Regions from separate parts of the Microbulbifer sp. ABF4_143 genome, predicted to be linked through region 2. Evidence: predicted binding sites of a transcription regulator. Region 2 holds the regulator's gene; each other region holds the start of a gene.
What was found. The regulator FNR, encoded in region 2, switches genes on or off when oxygen is low (the NO sensors DNR and NnrR bind a similar motif). The targets are predictions, from matches to a motif close to TTGATNNNNATCAA.
Positions count from the first base shown of each region.

Region 1: a site for FNR is predicted at 2,289-2,302, ahead of ACXAF3_RS14420 (Yip1 family protein). Genes of this name have one in related genera too.
Region 3: a site for FNR is predicted at 1,635-1,648, ahead of ACXAF3_RS15080 (GbsR/MarR family transcriptional regulator). Genes of this name have one in related genera too.

Region 1 is NZ_JBSWWT010000019.1:24,696-28,903, reverse strand. It holds gene ACXAF3_RS14425 (M48 family metallopeptidase) at 1-1,562, shown strand, start outside; gene ACXAF3_RS14420 (Yip1 family protein) at 1,622-2,236, opposite strand; gene ACXAF3_RS14415 (GGDEF domain-containing protein) at 2,343-3,536, opposite strand; gene ACXAF3_RS14410 (ClpXP protease specificity-enhancing factor) at 3,683-4,078, opposite strand; gene ACXAF3_RS14405 (glutathione S-transferase N-terminal domain-containing protein) at 4,131-4,208, opposite strand, start outside.
Region 2 is NZ_JBSWWT010000035.1:3,994-8,201, forward strand. It holds gene hemN (oxygen-independent coproporphyrinogen III oxidase) at 35-1,411, shown strand; gene fnr (fumarate/nitrate reduction transcriptional regulator Fnr) at 1,477-2,208, shown strand; gene ACXAF3_RS17630 (SpoIIAA family protein) at 2,423-2,875, opposite strand; gene ACXAF3_RS17635 (hemerythrin domain-containing protein) at 2,908-3,471, opposite strand; gene ACXAF3_RS17640 (outer membrane beta-barrel protein) at 3,852-4,208, shown strand, end outside.
Region 3 is NZ_JBSWWT010000021.1:23,966-28,173, forward strand. It holds gene ACXAF3_RS15075 (cytochrome ubiquinol oxidase subunit I) at 1-873, opposite strand, end outside; gene ACXAF3_RS15080 (GbsR/MarR family transcriptional regulator) at 1,036-1,593, opposite strand; gene ACXAF3_RS15085 (hypothetical protein) at 1,751-2,362, shown strand; gene ACXAF3_RS15090 (alpha/beta hydrolase family protein) at 2,359-4,208, shown strand, end outside.

The DNA of each region.
Region 1 (4,208 bases), on a different contig from region 2:
CGGTGCCGGATGTCTACCTGATCGAGGACGACGCCATCAACGCCTTCGCCGCCGGCTACAAGCCCACAGACGCGGTGATCGGCCTGACCCGCGGCTGTATCGAAAAACTCAACCGCGACGAGCTGCAGGGCGTGGTGGCACACGAATTCAGCCATATCTTCAACGGCGATATGCGGCTCAATATCCGCATCGTCGGCCTGCTGCACGGCATACTGATTATCGGCATGCTCGGCTACTGGCTGCTGCGCGGCTCGCACTTCGGCTCCGGCCGCGACAACCGCGGTCGCGTGGCCCTGTTCGGCATAGGCGCCGGACTGATGGTGGTCGGCTATACCGGGACCTTCTTCGGCAACCTGATCAAGTCCGCGGTCAGCCGCCAGCGGGAATTCCTCGCCGACGCCTCGGCGGTGCAGTTCACCCGCAACAACCGCGGCATTGCCGGCGCGCTGAAAAAGATCGGCGGCCACAGCGCCGGTTCACAACTGGCGTCGAGTAACGCGGCGGAATTCAGCCATATGTATTTCGCCAGCGGCCTGAAGAGATCCTTCGCCAACCTCTTTTCGACCCACCCGCCGCTGGCGGAGCGCATCTCGAGGCTGGATCCGCAGTGGAACGGCCACTATCCGCGGACCGAAGCCGAGCCGGAAGGCCTTTCCGTCACGCCACAACAGGATGCGCAGGTACTGGGTATCGCCGCGGCCGCGCCCCTCGACAGAGTGCTGGACGCGGTGGACAACAGCATCGGCAACCCGAGCGAACAACAGGTGCACTACGGCCGGCAGCTGCTGCTGTCGGTGCCGCCGGCACTGCAGCAGGCGGCACACGACCCCTTCGCCGCGCGCGCACTGGTTTACCAGCTGCTGATGCACGCAGACGAGGCGCAGCGTCAGCAGCAGCTCCAGCTGCTGCGGAAGATCGCCCACCCGGCGGTGATGCGGGAGCTGCACAGGCTGCAACCCCAACTGCAGGAGCTGCCCACCAGCGCGCGCCTGCCGCTGCTCGACCTGTGTGTGCCGGCGCTGAAGGCGCTGGTGCCGCAGCAGTACCAGGTGTTCAAGCGCAACCTGATCAAGCTGCTGCGCAGCGACGGGGTGGTGGAGCTGTGGGAGTGGGCCCTGTACCGGGTGCTGATGCACGCCCTCGAAGGCAGCCCGGACCGCCAGCGCCTGTCTCCGAAGAAAGGCGCAGAGCGGGACGCGGCGCGCTTTATCCTCGCCGCCGTGGCCCACGCCGGCCACGCCGATTACCTGCCGGCCAAGCGCGCCTACGAGAGTGGCCTGAACGCGATGCAGCTGGATATCACGCCGCTGCCCGCGGCGGCGGATATCACCCTGCCGCGGCTGGACAAGGCCGTCGCTATAGCCGCCACCATCCAGCCGCTGCGCAAACCGCTGCTGCTGAAGGCCATCGCGGCCACCATGGCCCACGACGGCGTGGTCGAGGCGGAGGAAATCGAACTGCTGCGCGCTGTCGCCGACAGCCTCGACTGCCCGATGCCGCCGATAGTGCCGGTTAGGGACTCAGCTGCACCGCGCAGGCAGAGCGCGGCCGAGACCGCCTGAGCCGCGGATAGCAAAAAGCCGGCCAAATGGCCGGCTTTTTTGTCTCCGCTACCGCAGATTCACTGCTGGTACACGGGCCCTATTCCCATACTCCACAGGATCACCGAGCCGATCATCGTTGTCACCATCATCACCAGCGCAACCGTGACCACCGCGCAGGCATAGAGGAAGGCGCGCTCCTTGTTCATACTCATCAGAATCGGAATGCCTTCAAACAACAGGTAGATCGAATAGATCCCCGCGAGGCCGACCACCGCGACCGCCAGCCACGGGTGCGGGTAGAGGAGAACGATACTGGCGAGGAAAACCGGCGTGGTCACGAATACCGCCAGCGCCGTGCCCTCATAGTGGCGCGTGGGCTCGTCCCCCTCGACCCCGTAGGACTTGGCCATCCAGTTGATGAACTCGCCCAGCAGATAGACCCCGAGCAGCATCGCAAAATACGTCACCAGCGCCAGCACCCCGGCGCTGGTGGGCGTCAGCTTCGTCAGGTGGCCGCCCAGTTCAAAGCCGACGCGGGTGACGCCGATATAACCCGCAATACACGGAATCAACGCCAGAAACGGCACATGGCTCAGGAATACCTGAACAAAGGAATGGCGGTCCGCGCGGATCGCTTTCCACTCTTTGTCCGGGTTGGTGAGAATACCGATGGTATGACTGAGAAGTCGCACGCTTGAGCTCCCTTCGCTGCTGTTGTTAGCAGTATTGGGGTCCCGCCTGCGATTAACCAATATCAATCAGGAATAAGGCGCCAATTTTAACGACAGTTGACCTGAGTCAAGTGTGCGCGCAGACGCGGTTGCGCCCGCCGCGCTTGGCGCGGTAGAGCGCGCGATCCGCCGCCTCCAGGACCTGACGGGGCGATTTCAACCCGCCGCCGCTGGTGGCTATGCCGACGCTGACGGTAACCTTGATCGCCCGGCCGCCGCCCCGCCCGCGCCGCCTGCGGGCGCGCGCGCTGTCGGCCGTATCGCGGGAGGCCGAGCGCAGGCGCAGCGGGTAGTCGGCGATCTTTTCGCGCATCCTTTCCAGCGACTGCCGGGCGCGCTCCCCGTCGCGGCCCCTGATCACCACCACGAACTCCTCGCCGCCGTAGCGAAAGGCGCGACCGCCGCCGAAGCGGGCGATTCTGCCGGCCACCATGCGCAGCGCCTGGTCGCCGACCTGGTGGCCGTGGCGGTCGTTGAGCTTCTTGAAGTGGTCGATATCGATGACGGCGATGCTGAAGTGGCGCCCCAGTGTCAGCAGGTAGCGGCTGTAGGCACGGCGCGACGGGATACCGGTCAGCTCGTCGCGAAATGCCAGCTCGTAGGCGCTGCGCAGCACCAGCAGGGTCAGCAGCAGGCCGACGGCCGCGGCGGCCAGTTGCAGCGCCTGCGGATCGGCGCCGCGGTCGTGCGCCAGATAGAGGGCCGGGATACAGGCCAGCAGGCCCACTGCGGTGATGTCCGGCCCGGTGCACAGACGCAGTGCGGACAGCAGCGCCGCGGCGGCAAACAGCGATTCCGCGACGCCGACAGATACAGCCGAGACGCGCGGCAGTTGCAGCCGCCAGATGTCCAGCTCCGCGCCGCAACAGCCGTGCAGCAGGTAAAGCCCGGCGCCCTGCCCCACAACAGCCAGTGCCAGCAGCAGGCCAAAAGTGCTGATCGGGCTCCGGTCGCGGATAAACGCGACCAGACCGATGTTGAGCCCCACCAGCCCCAGACACAGGGACAACATCTCGCCCCGGCGCAGCCAGGGCATTCCGTCGGCGGCGAAATAGAGAGCCAGTAGCAGCGCGGCGGAAAACGCCACGCGGCTGGACTTGAAAAAGGCGCCCAGCAGCAGGGACGCCCCCAGCAATAGCGGCGGCGTTTGCGGCGTCAGCAGCGGGGAAAAGTCGATCCAGGACAGATGCTGTGCAGCGAGGTAAAGCAGCGGGAAAAGCGCTAGCCAGCTGTAGCGCAGCCAGGACAGATAGTGCGGCATAGGATGGCGGAAGGTGAAATTTGCCGCCGATTATACGCGCTTGCAACAGGTGCCGGCGGGATTGGATCGCAGTTATTCACCCGGCGCTCGAGATCGCCGGGTGAACAGCGTCAGGGGCGAGCGGCCAATACGCCTTCAAGCGCCCGCTATTTGACCACGCGCAGCGCCGGCTTCCTGGCCGACTTGCGGCCCAGGCTGGTGGGCGGGGTGGGCTCCGGCGGCTCCGGCGTCTCCTCCGCTTCAAACACCATCCCCTGGCCGTTCTCCCGCGCGTAGATGCCGACGACGGCGCCCACCGGCACCTGGATATCGGTGGGCACACCGCCGAAACGCGCGTTGAAGCGGATGGCGTAATTGTCCATCGTCAGACCCGCGACCGCCGTCTCGGAGATATTCAGCACTATCTGGCCGTCGTCATTGACATGCTGCTGCGGCACCAAGACGCCGGGTAGATGGGTATCGACGAGGATATAGGGAGTGCACCGGTTATCGGTTATCCACTCGTAGAAGGCCCGCAGGATATACGGGCGATTGGACGTCATGGCCGGTTTACTCAAAGCACACTCCCCTCAAAGGCTGCCGCTCAAATGCGCCTCAACGCATTTCCCGTTCGTACTCGGTCAGGCTCGCCTGGAAGGCCTCGCGGGCGAACAGGCGGTCCATGTAGTCCAG
Region 2 (4,208 bases):
AACCTCTGCATCGAACTGCAAGAGGTAGAAGAGCATGGCTCACGACCCGGAGAGCGCAGGCCTGTCGGCGGAACTGCTGTCCCGCTACAGCGGCCCCTGTCCGCGCTACACATCCTATCCCACCGCGGACCGCTTCGCGCCGCTGGGCGCCGCCGAGCCCTGGCGCGCACTGGGGGATATCCGCAGCCTGTCGCTGTATGTACATATCCCCTTCTGCCGCTCCCTGTGCTACTTCTGCGCCTGCAACAAGGTGATCACCCGGCAGTACGGGCTCGCCTCCAGCTATCTCGACCACCTGCTGCGGGAGGCGCACTGGTATAGCGACAAGACCGCCGGTGCACCGGTGACACAGCTGCACCTGGGCGGCGGCACGCCCACTTTCCTCGGCGACGGCGACCTGCGCCGCCTGATCGAGGGGCTGGGGGAGGTGTTCGAACTGCGCCCCGGCGACGGGGTCGAGTACAGCATAGAGGCGGATCCGCGCACCCTCGAAATCGATACCCTGGATACCCTGCGCGAGCTGGGATTCAACCGCCTCAGCCTCGGCATCCAGGATTTCAATATCGAGGTACAGCGCTCGATCAACCGTATCTGCAGCCCCGAGCAGGTGGCTCGGCTGACCGAGGCGGCGCGGGAGCGCGGCTTCGAGTCCATCTCCTACGATCTGATCTACGGCCTGCCGCGGCAGGATGTCGCCAGCCTGCAGCGCACGCTGGACCGGGTGCTGGAACTGGCACCGGACCGCATAGCCCTCTACCACTACGCCCACCTGCCGCACCGTTTCAAGGCGCAGCGGCTGATCGAAACGGATTTGATCCCCGGGGCGGCGGAGAAGATTGCCATGCAGCTGGCCGCGGTATCGCGCCTCGGGCAGGCCGGGTACGAGTTCCTTGGCATGGACCACTTCGCCAAGCCGGACGACGAACTGGCCAAGGCGGCCCACGCCGGGATGCTGCAGCGCAACTTCCAGGGCTACACGCTGATGCCGGCGGACGCGCTGGTGGGGCTTGGCGCCTCGGCGATCAGCTACAGCCGCGACGGCTACTGGCAGAACCTGCACAAGTTGAAAGACTATACCCAGGCCATCGGCGAGCGGGGGTCGGCGGCCAGCCGCGGCTGGCTGCTGGATGAGGACGACCGGCTGCGCCAGTGGCTGATCGGCGAGCTGATGTGCCGCCTGCGCCTCGACAAGGGCGAGGCCTCGCGCCGCGCCGGTGCGCCCTTCGATGCCTACTTCCGCGCGGAGCTGGAGCGTTTGCAGCCGATGATCGATGACGGCCTGCTGCGCGACGACGCCGACAGCCTGAGCGTCACCGAGAGCGGGCGCTGGTTCGTGCGCAATGCGGCCTCCGCATTCGACAGCTACTTCCACGGGCAGGAAACCACCGCCCGCTACTCCCGTGTGCTGTGAGGGGGGACTGTAACCGGAGGCCGGGGTACAATCCCCGTATCAATGGTTTGCGATCCGGTTTCGATATGACTGATTCCTCCAAGGCAGTAAGTTGCGGCAACTGCTCGGTCAGGCGCCTGTGCCTGCCCGCCGGCCTGTCCGAGGGCGATATCGACCGGCTGGAGCAGGTCACCCGCCGCAAGAAGGTCGTCAAGGCCGGCGACACCCTGTACCGCGCGGGCGACCCCTTCGCCAACCTCTACGCGATTCGCTCCGGCAGCTTCAAGACCGCGGTGATCGCCACCGACGGCGATACCCAGGTGACCCATTTCGCACTGCCGGGGGAGCTGCTGGGCCTGGACGCCTACAGCGGCCGCAGTCACCCCAGCTACGCCGAGGCGCTGGAGAACAGCAGCGTCTGCGTGCTGCCCTTTTCCCAACTGGAGACGCTGGCGCAGCAGGTGCCGGCGCTGCAGCAGCAGATCTACAACATCTTTTCCGAAGAGCTGAAACAGGAAAACGATATCCTGATGCTGCTCGGCAGGCGCTCCGCCGATACGCGCCTGGCGGCACTGCTGATCAATATCTCCAGCCGCTACGCGCGCCGGGGCTATTCCGCCAGTGAATTCGTGCTGTCGATGCCGCGCACGGATATCGCCAACTATCTGGGCCTCACCGCGGAGACGGTCAGCCGGTTGTTTTCCCGCTTCCAGAAGGAAAAGCTGATCCGCGTCAGCGGGCGCGAGGTCGAGATCCTCGATCTGGTCGGACTCAGCGAGCTGGCCGGCACCCACTGCAGCTACGACAGCGACGGCTGAAATCGGCCGGTTGAGGAAGGGCGAAATCAAAACGGCCAGCGATGCCGGGTTCGGTCGCTGACAGAGTCCTGCAGCCAAAATCGAAGGCAAAGTACTGGGGCGGGTATTTCGAACCCTTGGCGACAGGGACGTATTTACAGCGTTTCGAAATACCCGCCCCTGTGCTTTGCCGCCACTGCAGCCGTTTAAAGCGGAATGCGTGGATCAGGGAGAGTCAGGTGTGCGCGGGAAAAATCCGCCGCCCCGGCTGTTTGGAGCCGGTGGGCGCGGAGCCCTTTTCCGGTAGCGGCTGCGCCAGCCAGTCCAGCGCCTCCTCCGGCTCCTCGAAGAAGCGCGCCTCGCCGGAGATAAACCAGGAGGCGATGCGCGCGGCTATCTCCTGCCATTTTTCGTCGCCGAGTATGGCGACCCTGGAAAACTCATTGCCGTGCTTCAGCGCCAGCTTGAAGTCATCCCAGGCGGCGCGCAGTTCCCAGCCCTCGAAGTCCCGCGCGTCCACCAGTACCTGCACCTGCGGTTTGTCGACCCCCTGCAGCGCGTAGTCTATCAGCGGGGTTATGCGCTCGTAGTCCTCGTGGGTGAGGCGGCCTATGGCCTTGATATAGAGAAAGAACTCGGAGCCGACGCGCTCGACGCCGATCGAAATTCCGTGACGCTTGATTTCCATATTTCCTCCCGGTTGGTGCGTTTGTGAACCGCTCAGGCGACGGCGGCCGCCGGTTCAGTCAGGTGCTGGTGAAGGGATTCGTAGATTTTTTTGGTCTCGGTGTTGAACAGCGGGTCCCGCTGCTCCTGCACCCGGACGCGGATTGCGTCCCAGTCCTCGGCGGTCAGATACTGCTCCACCTGCGGAAATATAGCGCTGTTCTCGAGTGCCATATGGTCGCGCTGCAGCCGCAGGTAGACGTGGCTGGCGCCCATCAGCGTATGCCGTTCCACCGCGGCGTCGTTGGCCACCGCGTAAAACAGCGCACACATCTGCTTGGTGGCCGCGGCGATGCGCCGATGCTGCAGCTGTGCCGCAATCACCGCGTCGCGGTCGTGGATGGGTTTGCCCAGAAGGCACTCAAACACCAGGTCTTCCACCGGGTGGTGCCACTTGTCCGGGTAGACGGAGAAATAGTCCAGCGCGTCCAGCATCAGCCCCAGCGTGGCCGGGTCTCTGTCGCGATGGCTGAAGTCGCGCAACAGCTGTTCGAAGCAGTCGAGCAACTGCCGCATATGTTTGTGGTCGCGGCACAGTTGCCGATAGATAGCGTTCATCCCTGGCCTCCATTGATTTCCGAATACCCCCATTGTTGTCGGCCCCGGGAGTGGTCGCTTGATCTGGATCAAGCCGCGGGCAGTTTGCGCAACGGCGGGTGGGATAGGGCGAATCGAAGATCCGCGCACAGGGTGGAGGCGGCTTTGCGCGGGGTCTGGCTGCGTCAACAGTATGTGACCCGGCGGTTTCACGCGGTTGCATCCGCGCGGGCCGGGCCCGCGGGTATGGAACCAAGGCCCCGCGGCCGCGGTCACAGGATGCCCCGCGGCGATTACCCCCACTTCTGTGACCCGGTAACTGTTCGGCGGGCAACAGGGCGGTTAAAATCCGCGCAACTCTGTATTGAACAAAAGTCTGACCAACAAATTGGGGAATTCCTATGCGTAAGATTGCAAAAGGTGTAGCTGCACTGGCGCTGGTCTGTTCTTCCGCCGCCTCCGCCGAGGGCGGTTACTGGGGCGCCACCGTGGGCCTGATGGATATCGATATGCCCAACGCCGACAGCCCGCTCAACGTGGGCCTGCGCGGCGGCTTCACCCTGCCTTCCGGCTGGGGCTTCGAGGCCGAGTACACCAACTCGCTGATCAGCGGCGAGGCCGACGTCTTCGTCCGCGACGTGGATGTGGATATCCAGACCCTGGCCGGCTACGGCACCTACCGCTCCTACGGCGACCTCTACTTCAAGGGCCGCCTGGGCCTGCTGTACGAGGATGTCTCCGTGGGCAGCTTCAGCGAG
Region 3 (4,208 bases), on a different contig from region 2:
AAGGCTGGCCATTTTCGGCAGGGCGATTTGCAGGTGGTTGCTGCGCGTCTCCTCGTCGGGAATCGCAAACAGCAGCAGCGGCGCCCCCCGTTGCGTCTCCCACACGCCCTCCATGGCGGCGACTTTCTGCGGCTGGTGCTCGAAGGTATTCAGCCCGTGCAGGTCGCCGATGAAGACCTGCAGCGGCGCCAGTATCGCCGCCAGTACCAGGCCGGTCTTCAGGGCCAGGCGCGGGGCCTTCTTTGGGTCGCCTTTGAGGATGCGGTAGGCGGACAGGCCGGCGACGAAGAAGGCCGCGGTCAGCCCCGAGGCCAGCAGCATATGGGCCAGGCGGTAGGGGAAGGAGGGGTTGAAGATAATCTGCAGCCAGTCGCTGGGGTAGGCCACACCGTCGCGCAGCTCAAAGCCCGCCGGGGTCTGCATCCAGGAGTTCAGCGCGAGAATCCAGAAGGCCGACAGGGTGGTGCCGATGGCGACCACCAGCGCGGAAAAGGTGTGCACCCTGCTCGGCACCCGCTTGATGCCGAACAGCATGATGCCGAGGAAGGTCGCCTCGAGGAAAAACGCCGTCAGTACCTCGTAGCCGAGCAGCGGGCCGGCGATATTACCCACCCGCTCCATAAAGCCGGGCCAGTTGGTGCCGAACTGGAACGACATGGTGATACCGCTGACGACCCCGAGGGCGAAGGTCAGCGCGAACACCTTGACCCAGAATCGGTAGGCCCGCATCCACACCGGGTTTTCGGTCTGGTCATAGCGCAGTTTGAAGAAAAAGAGCAGCCACCCGAGGGCGATGGTGATCGTGGGAAAGAGGATGTGGAAGCTGATGTTGGCGGCGAACTGCATCCTCGACAGGACCAGGGTATCTAGCATGGGAACCTCTGCACATAAACGGTAATTGCTGTTCCGGACGTAATCGACCCTCCGCTTGCCATTAAGATGGAAGTGGCGGCCCTGGTATTTTTTCGGGCCCCGAACTCTGAAGGTGCGAGTAGATACGTCTGGGCATTGCGGTGTGCCGTACACCGCAGAAACTCACTTCGTTTGGGGCGCACCTCCTTTTATCTTGCCTTTGAATTCGAGCAGCCTGCTGATGCCGGAGCCCAGCTTCATCAGCTTGAGCAGATCTTTCTGCTCCAGCCGGCTCAGGGTGTTGGCGAACTGGTCCAGCAGTTCCAGCAGCTCGTAGACCTCCCGCATTCTCTCCTGCGCCTGGGCCTCCTGTTCGTCCTGGGGCTCGTTCAGCAGCAGTTGGCGCAGCAGCGTCAGGGTCGGGTCCAGCTCGCGCTTGCGGCGCTCCTCGAACACGGTGCGCGCCAGGTCCCAGATGGAGCCGGCGGCGGTGAAGTAGTCCTTGCGGTCCCCGGGCAGGTGGTGCAGCTCCACCAGGCGCCAGGCCTGCAGTTCCTTCAGCCCCATGCTGACATTGCCGCGGCTGATCTTCAGCGCCTGCGCCAGCTGGTCCGCGTTCAGCGGCTCGGACTGGATCGTCAGCAGCGCAAACATCTGCCCAACGGTGCGGTTGAATCCCCAGCGGCTGCCCATCTCGCCGAAGTGCAGCACGAACGCCTGGGCCTGACTGGTTAGTTTCATTTTTTGTATTTTCAGAAATTTCTGAAAATTGTAAAGATAAATTGATCTGTGTCAATTGGTGGCTCTGGGCCGGGGCAGGCCTCGAGCGTGATCGGGGCGCTGAAAATTGACCGGTATCTGCGGACGTGCCTAGAATTCCCGTTTTGTGCGAAAAATCATGCGAAAACTGATAACAATCGCCTTCGCCGTCCTGTTTTCCACTCTGAGCTGGGCGGCTCCGCTCTCTCTGGTCAGCCCGTCGCAGGCGCCGGAGCTGGGGGCCGGGGAGGGCTATCTGCTGGTATACCTGGATGCCGGCGGAAGCGCGCCTTCGATCGAGTTCAGTCGGATTGCGCGGGCCGGCAGAGAGCCGCTGCGGCCGGGGCAGAGGTTCCGTTTTGTCGGCCCAGCCCAGACGCTCAGCCTCAAAGGCCTGTCCGCGGGCTTCTACCTGTTGCCGCTCAGAGAGGGGCAATACCAGATCACCAAGGTCAATGCCCCCTTCTATGATCTGCCCTACCGGCTGGATACGGATCTGGCATCGAACTGGAGATTCGTGATTCAGGAAGGGAAGACCAACTATATCGGCGACCTGGTGATAGCGAAGGAGCGCGCCTCCCGCTACGTGGAAACCAACCTTTTCAACCGCATTGCACTCAGGAAGTCTTCGCTCGAGGAATCACTGAATCCGCTTTTATCCCACTATCCGCTCGCATTTCACACGGGCTACCGGGACGACTTTTTTCGCAGCCTTGCCGCAACCGAAGATCAGAAGGAGTCAAGCCAGTGAAGAAGGGAGTTCTGTTTGCTTTCGTTTTTAGCTTGGCGCTGCCGGTATGTGCAGACATTGATCCAGCTTTGTTTTTTGCTCGTCCCGATTTCACCTCTGTAAGCCTCAGTCCTGATGGGAGTCGTATCGCAACGATGCATCATGGAAGTGGCCAGCAGGTGTTTGAGGTGCTATCGGTTCCCGGGAGGCAGCGACTTCTGGCGATGGAGGAGGCGGACATCCCGGGGCGTGAGTCGACAATCCAGCGCTGGGAGTGGATAGACAACCGGCGCATCCTGTTTCAGGTTTCCGCGCACAAGAAGGGTATTGAGGACCTGCTGGATACCCGGCGCAGCAGCCAATGGTTTGTGCTGGATGTGGAGCGGGGAGCAGGGGAACGAGGACAATTAAGACAGATTTTTACCAAAGGCTGGCTGGTGAGCCCGCTGCACCGGGAGCCTGGGAAATTCCTGTTTGCAAAAAGTGGTGCTTATTCGAAGGTGTACCGCATAGATGCAGAGCTACTCAGCCCGCCGGGCGGCGTCAACAAGCTGGCGGCGGTGGATGGTGGTCAATTCACCAGGTCGAATGAGGTCAGCTCGGTAAACGGCTTCGCCCTGCGCTGGTTTCTGGACCGCGAAGACCGGGTGCGGGCGGCATTGCATTACGACCGCGAGGGCAAATTGAGCCTGAGCCGTCTGGACGACAGCGGTGAAGCGACATTGATCCATACCTGGAGGCCGGAAGACGGCGGTGCCGGTAACGGGGCCTCGGAAGTGAAAGGAAAGAAAATCATTCCTGTGGCGCTGGCGGGGGATTCTGGCAGTTTCTATGGTCTGGACCTCCGCGAGGACGATGAGCGCAGCGTTTACCTGGTCGACTACACGGCAGGGACGGAAGAGCTGGTTTACGAAGCGGATTCTTTCAAGGTGGTCGACCTGATTCTCTCTCCCGAAGATGGAATGTTGATCGGTGCGCGGATGGTCCGCAACGGCGTGCTGGTGGATGATTACTTTGACGGAAGTGGTGCCGGCGCCCTGCACAAAACGGCGCGGGGCGACCGCTTCGTCACGGAGTTGGACAGGAGTGCGGACAAGAGAGTCTCGATACAGTATTGGGAGGGGCACGACCTGCCGGGTGAATACCGGCTGGACTTTGCCGACGGGCGCAAAGCGGTACTGCTGGGCTCCCACTACCCCAAATTACACCGGCGGCTGGCCAGCAAACTGGTAGACGGAAGTGTGACCGTGGAGGGGCTGGAAATCCCCTATTTGCTCAGCCTGCCCGCGCATGTCAGTGCGCCGGTGCCCCTGATCGTGCTGCCGCACGGCGGTCCTATCGGTGTGTTTGACGACCGCCACTACGATCCGGTAATTCAGTATTTCGTGTCCACCGGCTATGCGGTCCTGCGGGTGAATTTCCGCGGCTCGAGCGGTTACAGCGCCGAGCTGAAAGAGGCGGGCAAGCGGCAGTGGGGAGGTCTGATGTTGGAGGATATCCATCAGGCCACTCTGGCGGTGGCGAAACGGCCCGATGTGGATGGAGAGCGGATATGCGCAGCCGGTATCAGCTACGGCGGCTATGCCTCGCTCATGTTGGCGATTCACCACCCCGGGGTCTATCGCTGTGCGGCCAGTCTCGCCGGCGTTACCGATGTGAGTCTGATGTTGAACTCCCCTCGTCTATCTGACAGGCAAGTGGCGTGGGGCAGGGAGTATGTGGGCGATGCGGCAACGGAGTACGAGAAGCTGAAATCGATATCGCCGGTATACCTTGTGGAGAAGATCTCGCGGCCGTTACTGATTGCCCATGGCGGCGAAGACAGGGTGGTGGATCCGGAGCATGCCTACCGCTTGAAACTGATGCT